2 regions of the Gordonia sp. NPDC003422 genome follow, and region 2 is predicted to be linked to the other one. Evidence: predicted binding sites of a transcription regulator. Region 2 holds the regulator's gene; the other holds the start of a gene.
The links. The regulator HspR, encoded in region 2, represses chaperone genes until heat shock. The targets are predictions, from matches to a motif close to ANNTGAGTNNNNNNNACTCANNT.
Positions count from the first base shown of each region.

Region 1 (4,420 bases), on a different contig from region 2:
GTGAAAGCGGTGTACGACGTGCTGCTGGCCGGCGACGACGAACCGGAGCCCATCGCGATCCGGCCGATGATGACCAGGGTCTTCGAGCAACCCGATGCCGCATCGACACTGCGTGCCTACATCCACATGGGTTGCCTCATGTATCACCGCGTGGGCCCGCTGCTCGGTGTCCTTCTCGGTGAGGGGCCGGGTGCCGACCGGGCACTGACGGAGTTCGTCGACACGATCGAACGGGAACGCCGCACCGGCAACGCATCCGTGGTCAGGCACATCGCCGACCGCTTCGGTCTGCCCGACACCCTGACGCCCACCACTGCGACCGACATCCTCTGGACCGCAACATCAATCGAAGTCGCCGACCGCCTGGTACGCCGATGCGGTTGGAGCCTTGAGCAATTGGAGGCGTGGCTGGGAGACGTCGTCGTCGACACGCTCACGGTTGAAGAGGGTCAGTGAGAGTGCGCGTGCCAGCTCGCGGCCTGTTGAGAGGCGATGGCGACCAGGCGATCCAATCCGAAGTTGATGTCGAGCGCATGCAAGTCGAAAAGCGGTGCCTCGTTGATCTGTTGGGGCACAACCATGCGAATGTGATACTGCCGGTAGCCGTTCACTTCTTCGCAGCGGCCGACGCCGCGACCGCGTCCGATCGTCCAGGTCGATGACGACGTCGGCCATGCCTCGGGAAAAGTCGTATAGCCCAGCGCGATTGCGATGGCGCCCGGCGCATACGGCTTGCTGGGCACGGTGATGCCGACCGGCCTGCGGCTTCCACTCAGCACGGCCGGATCGGTGCAGGCCACCTGATAGTTCGGCCCCATCGGCAATCCGAAACGCAGCGAGACGATATCGAGCGAGCTATTGCCGAGCAAGGACAGTGGCGGATAGACGATATTCGTGGAATACGCGGTGACACATCCGTATTGACCGTGCCGGGTGCAGATGGGGATGTTGTTGAAGTCGCCACCGACCGTCCTCCCGGGCGCGGTCTTCACGTTTCCGCCCAACAGGATGGCGCCGGCGAGGCGTGCACGCACCACAGGATTGGGATCGACTTGTTCGCGAATCAGTTTGCGAAGCAGGAACGTGCCCTGGGAATGGCCGATGAAGACCACGCCGCGACCCATGTTCGCGTGGGTGAGGTAGTTGTTCCACGCGGCGAGTACGTCGCGGTAGGCGATTGCCACTGGTTCGGTGGTAGCGCCGAGATTCACTGCCACGAGGCCCGGCAGCGAGATCTGCCGGTAGACCGGAGCAAAGATCCGACACATGCTGTTGAACCGGGCCGACTGGAGCTCCGCTCCAGACTTGATTTCCGGAGCGGCAACCAGTGGGGCGTTGAGGGACAACGTGTTGGTCGCCGTCCCATAGACGTAGAAACAATCCACCGACCGTTGGGCAGCGGTGACCGGTAGTGGGTTGGTTACGCGTCCGGTTAGCAGATCGGTGGTGTCCTGCGGCAGGTCGCACGGGTCGGCGGTCATCGCCGAACTGCACAGCCACAGCGTGGGGGGCGGCGCCGCGTCGGCCGGCGCGTGCACTCCGAAGGTGAGGGCAAGCGACGCGATGGCGAGGCCGACCACTATCCGCAATCGGAACGTCCCGCGCGAACTCAGGGCGTGGGCTCTTCGCGATTCAGGATGCAGCATGGCAACCTCCCCGAAGTCAGTCGTCGCTGATCCGGGCCCGCGATTCTCACCAGGGGTTCGTCGGCGGCGCGCAACAAATGACTCGCTGAGCATACACCGTATGAAGTGATCTAGATCACACTATTGTCGGACTTGAGCGGAATGTACTCAACTTTGATGGCGTTGCACCCTTCGGATGGCTCATACTTGAGCCTGTTGGACTAAAGAGAAAGGTGCACGCGAGTGGACAGCTTCACCCCCACCACCAAGACACAGCAAGCGTTGAGTGCTGCTGTGCAGGCGGCGGCAAGCGCAGGAAACCCCGACGTGCGACCGGCCCACATCCTGGTGGCGCTGCTCGATCAGTCCGACGGCATCGCGTCGCCGCTGCTCAAAGCGGTGGGCGTGGACCCGTCGAGCGTTCGTAGCCAAGCCCAGGCGATGGTCGATCGTGCTCCGACGGTGTCCAGCGCGAGCGCGCAGCCTCAACTCTCCCGCGAGTCGATCGCGGCGATCTCGGCAGCGCAGCAGCTTGCCGGGGAACTCGACGACGAGTACGTCTCGACCGAACACATCCTGGTCGGTCTGGCGACCGGCGACTCCGACGTCGCCAAACTGCTGCACAACGTCGGCGCGACGCCCCAGGCGCTTCGCGAGGCGTTTGTCGCCGTGCGCGGAACCGCGCGGGTCACTTCCGAGGACCCGGAGTCGACGTATCAGGCGCTGGAGAAGTACTCCACCGACCTGACCGCGGCTGCTCGCGAGGGCAAGCTCGACCCGGTCATCGGTCGCGACACCGAGATCCGACGCGTCGTGCAGGTGCTGAGTCGTCGTACCAAGAACAACCCGGTGCTCATCGGTGAGCCCGGCGTCGGCAAGACCGCGATCGTGGAGGGCCTGGCCCAGCGGATCGTCGAAGGCGATGTGCCGGAGTCGTTGCGCAACAAGACGGTCATCTCCCTGGATCTGGGTTCGATGGTCGCCGGTGCCAAGTACCGCGGCGAATTCGAGGAGCGGCTCAAGGCCGTGCTCGACGAGATCAAGGGGTCGGCCGGCCAGGTCATCACCTTCATCGACGAGCTGCACACCATCGTGGGTGCCGGTGCGACAGGCGATTCCGCGATGGATGCCGGCAACATGATCAAGCCGATGCTCGCCCGCGGTGAGCTGCGGCTGGTCGGTGCGACCACCCTCGAGGAGTACCGCAAGTACATCGAGAAGGACGCGGCACTCGAACGTCGTTTCCAGCAGGTGTACGTGGGCGAACCGTCGGTCGAGGACGCCATCGGCATCCTGCGCGGACTGAAGGAACGCTACGAGGTGCACCACGGTGTACGCATCACCGACTCCGCATTGGTTGCTGCCGCAACGCTTTCCGATCGCTACATCACCTCCCGCTTCCTGCCCGACAAGGCCATCGACCTCGTTGACGAGGCCGCGTCGCGGCTGCGGATGGAGATCGACTCGCGCCCCGTCGAGATCGACGAGGTCGAGCGAATCGTCCGCCGTCTGGAGGTCGAAGAGGTTGCGCTGCAGAAGGAAACGGATGCGGCCTCCAAGGAGCGGCTCGACAAGCTGCGTCAGGAACTGGCCGACCAGAAGGAGAAGCTCAACGAACTGAGCGCCCGCTGGCAGTCGGAGAAGACCGCCATCGACGCGGTCCGCGACACCAAGGAGGAGCTGGAACGGCTTCGTGGAGAGGCGGATCGGGCCGAACGTGGCGGCGATCTGGGACGTGCGGCCGAGTTGCGGTACGGAACGATCCCCGGCTTGGAGAAGGAACTCGAGGCCGCGATCGAGAAGACCGGCACCGACCCGAGCGAAGACGTGATGCTGCAGGAGGAGGTCGGACCCGACGACGTGGCTCAGGTCGTGTCGGCGTGGACCGGAATCCCCGCCGGCCGGATGCTCGAAGGCGAGACCGCCAAGCTGCTGCGCATGGAGGACGAACTGGGCCATCGCGTCATCGGACAGAAGGACGCCGTGGTCGCCGTGTCCGACGCCGTGCGTCGTGCGCGGGCCGGTGTCGCCGACCCGAACCGGCCGCTGGGATCGTTCATGTTCCTCGGCCCGACCGGTGTCGGCAAGACCGAGCTGGCCAAGGCGCTGGCGGAGTTCCTGTTCGACGACGAACGCGCCATGGTTCGCATCGACATGAGCGAGTACGGCGAGAAGCACAGTGTGGCAAGGCTTGTCGGTGCCCCTCCCGGCTACGTCGGCTACGAGGCCGGCGGTCAGCTGACCGAGGCGGTGCGGCGTCGCCCGTACACGGTGGTCCTGTTCGACGAGATCGAGAAGGCCCACCCGGACGTGTTCGACGTGCTGCTGCAGGTACTCGACGAGGGTCGGCTGACCGACGGTCAGGGCCGCACCGTGGACTTCCGCAACACCATCCTCATCCTGACGTCCAACCTGGGCGCCGGCGGTGACAAGGACCAGGTGATGGCGGCGGTGCGCGCGCGGTTCAAGCCGGAGTTCATCAACCGCCTCGACGACGTCATCGTCTTCGACGCGCTGAGCCCCGAGGAACTGGTCTCCATCGTCGACATTCAGCTGCGGCAGTTGGCCAAGCGCCTCGCCCAGCGTCGACTGGAACTGGAAGTGACGCCCAAGGCCAAGGAATGGCTGGCCGAGCGCGGATTCGATCCGCTCTACGGTGCACGCCCACTACGGCGGCTGGTGCAGCAGGCCATCGGCGACAGCCTCGCCAAGGCGTTGCTGGCCGGTGACATCCGCGACGGCGACGTGGTGCCGGTGAACGTCGGTGCCGACGGAGAGTCGTTGGTGCTCGGCTG
Region 1 is NZ_JBSFQL010000017.1:61,803-66,222, forward strand. It holds gene ACWDTF_RS15480 (TetR/AcrR family transcriptional regulator) at 1-456, shown strand, start outside; gene ACWDTF_RS15485 (DUF3089 domain-containing protein) at 450-1,646, opposite strand; gene clpB (ATP-dependent chaperone ClpB) at 1,869-4,420, shown strand, end outside.
Region 1: the regulator HspR is predicted to act here: its motif matches at 1,777-1,799, upstream of clpB (ATP-dependent chaperone ClpB).

Region 2 (4,420 bases):
ACCGGGTTCGACCCGACCGAAGCCGAACTCGGCGGGGTCGAACCCGAGCGCGAGGGCGACATGCCCATCACCGTCACCGACAAGCGGGTCATCGACCCGGACACGGGGGAGGTGCGCCCGGGTACCCACCCGGCGGCCGAACCCGACGCGGCCGACGCGCGGGTGGCAGAACTGACCGCGGACCTGCAACGGGAACGCGCGCAGTTCGCCAACTTCAAGCGGCGTGCGGCGGAGGAGAAGCAGGGATCGGTTGCCTACGGCAAGCAGATCCTGATCGACAAGCTGCTCCCCGTCCTCGACGACCTCGACCGTGCGCGTGAGCACGGCGATCTCGAGAGCGGTCCGTTGCGTGCGGTCGCCGACAAGCTCGTCGGTGCCCTCACCGCGGAGGGCCTCGCCCGCTTCGGCGAGCCCGGCGACGAGTTCAACCCGGAACTGCACGAGGCCGTCCAGCACGACGGCGACGGCGCACACCCGGTACTCGGGGCCGTGTACCGCTGCGGTTACCGACTGGGCGACAAGGTGATCCGCACCGCGATGGTCACGGTCACCGATCCGGCAGAAACCGCCGCACCCTGAGGGTCAACGTTCCCTGAGGTGCGAGGAGCGCTAGCGACGAGCCTCGAAGGGCTTGGTGAGACAATGTCGCCAGCCCCTTCGAGGCTCGCAGGCTCGCACCTCAGGGAGCGGGGCTTACGGCTCAGAAAGTGGATTGCTTCACAATTTCATTGACAGACCAGACAACAGAACATCAAAGGAGGTGACGTCTGGTGGCTCCACAACGCGAATGGTTGGAACACGACTTCTACCAGGACCTCGGCGTTGCTTCTGACGCTTCGGCCGACGAGATCAAGAAGGCTTATCGGAAGCTCGCCCGCGAGCTGCATCCGGACGCCAACCCGGGGGACAGCGCGGCCGAGGAACGCTTCAAGCGCGTATCCGAGGCCCACAGCGTGCTCTCCGATCCCGCGAAGCGTAAGGAGTACGACGAGACCCGCGCCATGTTCGCGGGCGGTCGATTCCGCGGCGGCGGCAACGGTTTTCCGGGCGGCTTCGGCGGCGGCACAAACTACAACACGTCGGGCGGCGGGGCCGACTTCAACATCGGCGACCTGTTCGGCAGCGGTGCCGAGGCCGGTGGTGGCTCGGGTGGATTCAGTGACCTTTTCGAGGGCCTGTTCAACCGTGGCGGCGGCGGTCAGCGAACCTCGACCGCAAGCCGGCCACGCCGCGGCAACGACCTCGAAACCGAGACGTCGCTGTCGTTCAAGGACGCCGCACTCGGTACCACCGTCCAGCTTCGGGTGACCAGCCCATCGCCGTGCACCACGTGTCACGGCAGTGGCGCCAAGCCGGGCACCAGCCCGCGAGTGTGCCCGAGCTGCAACGGTTCCGGGTTCATCAGCCGCAACCAGGGCGCGTTCGGATTCAGCGAACCCTGCCAGGATTGTCAGGGCACCGGAAGCCGCATCGACGATCCGTGCACCGACTGCGACGGCAGCGGCGTCAAGGTCCGCGCCCGCACGATCAACGTCCGCATTCCCGCGGGAGTCGAAGACGGGCAACGCATCCGGCTTGCCGGACAGGGTGAGGCCGGACGACGCGGCGCGCCGTCGGGCGACCTCTACGTGGTCGTCCACGTGACCGCCGACAAGGTGTTCACGCGCAGTGGCAACGACCTCAAGGTGCAGTTGCCGGTGAGCATCTCCGAACTCGTGCTCGGGGCGACGGTGTCGGTGCCGACCCTCGAGGGGTCGGTCGGGGTCAAGATCCCGGCCAACACCACCGACGGCCGCACGCTGCGAGTGCGTGGTCGGGGCGTGCCGAAGCGTTCGGGTGGGGCAGGCGATCTGCTGGTGACCGTCAAGGTCGCGGTGCCGCCCAAGCTCGACGACGACGCCACCGAGGCCATGCGCCGCTATGCCGAGGCCGAACGCGCGAGCGGATTCGATCCGCGCGCCGGGTGGGGGCGATGATGATGGCGTCCCGTGACTTCGACGAGTCGGCGACGTTCCTGATCTCCGTGGCCGCCGAGCTGGCCGGTATGCATGCGCAGACCCTGCGCACATACGACCGGCTCGGCCTGGTCACCCCCCAACGCACGAGCGGCGGCGGCCGGCGCTACTCCACCCGCGACGTCGAACTGCTGCGCGAGATCCAGCGACTCTCCCAGGAGGAGGGTGTCAACCTCGCCGGCATCAAACGGATCATCGATCTGGAGAATCAGGTCGATGCGCTGAGCCAGCGGGTGCGTGAACTCGGCGACGAACTGCAGCAGGCCCGCGGCCGACGCGGCGGCGAACTCGTCCCGGTGCCGCGCACCAGCGCGCTGGTGGTGTGGCAGCCGCGTAACAGGCGTCCCAAGAGTTAACCCCGATCGGCCCCGGCAGCCGAGGACCCGGGACCTGCCGTTATCCTGTCTGGTCAAGGATCGACGTGAGAGGTAGTGCCCGGTGGCCGAGATGACCGATACCGTGCTCGGTATCTCCGTCGTCGACGACCAGATCGCCTCTGTCGTCCGCGACGGGGACGGCCGTGTCGTCGCCAGCAACCTCGTCGACCTGCCGGATTCGGCGACGTCGTCGCAGGTGGAGTCGGCGATCGAAGAACTCGTGACCTCGGTCCCGATGGACTTCCAGCACATCGGTCTCGCGGTCGCCGACGACTCCCTGCGCGAGCATCTCAACAGCGCATTCGCTCCGACCGCCGGCACTCCCGACTGGCACTCGAAGATCGGGGTGACCGATTTCCCGACCGCCCTGGCGGAGGTCGCCCGAGCGCAGGCGACGCGTCCCGGCGTGGTCGCGGTGGTCGACCTCGGAACCAACGCCGCCCCCTCGGTCGGGGCCACCACGGTCACCGTCGACGTCGCGACCGGACGTCTCGTCGGGGTCGGGCAATTCGATCGAGGTGAGTGCGGACCGGTCACCGAGCATGAGGGTGCCTCCGCGTTGGCCGACGCCATCACCGAGATGCCCGGCGGCGACAAGCTCACCTCGGTGATCTGCACCGGACCTGGTGCCGAGACCCCGGGCGTCGCGCCCGCCTTCGAGTACGCCGTCCAGCGTCCCGTGACGATCGCCGACCAGCCTTCCCTCGCGTCGGCCATCAGCTCCGCCGAGTTGGCCCGCGTCGCCGAGGCACCGACGATGCTGACCAGATCGGCGCCCGCATCATCGGGCCGACGCTGGTGGTTCATCGGCGCAGCAATCGGCGCTGCGATCGTCCTGGGTGCCCTTGCCATCACCGCGGTGCTCGCCGCCGACGGAGAACTCCGCGAGACCAGTCCGAGCACCATCACCTCCACCGTCACCACCCCCGGACCGGGCAGGACGGTGACCAAGACCGAGGCCGCCGACACCGTCGTCGAGACGGAAACCCGGACCGTCACCCAGACCACCACACCGCGGCCCGTCACCCGGACGAGGACGATCACCGAGACACCACCCGCGGAGACGACGACGGAGACGGAGACCGTCACCGAGACGGTCAACCCCAACCCCTACGACCCCAACGCCCAGAACTGAGACTTCTCAGATCACCGGATCGTATTGGATGCGGCTCGCGGGCACCCCGGCGATGATCAGCTTGCGCCGCGTCGCCTCCACCATCTGCGGCGACCCCGCGACCAGAACCTGATGGTCGTCCCACGATCCTTGTCCGACGACGACGTCACCGAGTCGCCCGATCAGGTGCGGCATCCCCAGATCTTCGGGTGACGGGAGCGAGCTCAGCCACCAAGGGTCGGTCGTCTCCTCGGTCACCGCGGTCACCTGCAGCCACGGATTGGTGGTGGCGATGCGTCGCAGCACGGCGAGGTCGTAGAGCTCACCGGGGTAGCGCATGCCGTAGAAAATGTGTGTGCGGGGCGAATCCGCGCGTTTGGACATCTCGATGATCAGCGCGCGAAGTGGTGCCAGCCCGGTGCCACCGGCGACCATCAGTACGTCGCGGTCGGGGTCGACGTGCAGCGTGCCGTGTCCCTGCGCCAGATGCCAGACATCCCCGACGCGGGTGTCGGCGACGATGGTCGGGCTCACCGTGCCGCCCTTGATGGCCCGGACATGGAACTCGAGTTCGCCGTCCGGATTCGGCGGGATCGCCGACGACAGATTCCGCCACGCCTTGGGCCACTGCGGGATCTGCACCTCGACGTACTGGCCGGCGTGAAAATGCAGCGGGGCGTCGGCCACCAGGCGGACGACGGCGAGGTCGCGGGATATCCGGTACTTCTCGGCGACGGTGGCAGTCCAGGTCGCCGGCTGTGTCGCGGTTTCGGCGGCGCCACGCATGACGCCGGTCAGCAGCATCGTCGCCTGCGCGACGACGTCGGCGGTGTCGGTGTCCCAATACCCGTCCATCAACTCGGCGAACTCACCCATGAGCGCGAGGTACATGACGCGGTAATGCTCGGGTTCGA
Region 2 is NZ_JBSFQL010000018.1:16,693-21,112, forward strand. It holds gene grpE (nucleotide exchange factor GrpE) at 1-579, shown strand, start outside; gene dnaJ (molecular chaperone DnaJ) at 771-1,976, shown strand; gene ACWDTF_RS15870 (heat shock protein transcriptional repressor HspR) at 1,979-2,371, shown strand; gene ACWDTF_RS15875 (hypothetical protein) at 2,463-3,527, shown strand; gene ACWDTF_RS15880 (FAD-binding oxidoreductase) at 3,534-4,420, opposite strand, start outside.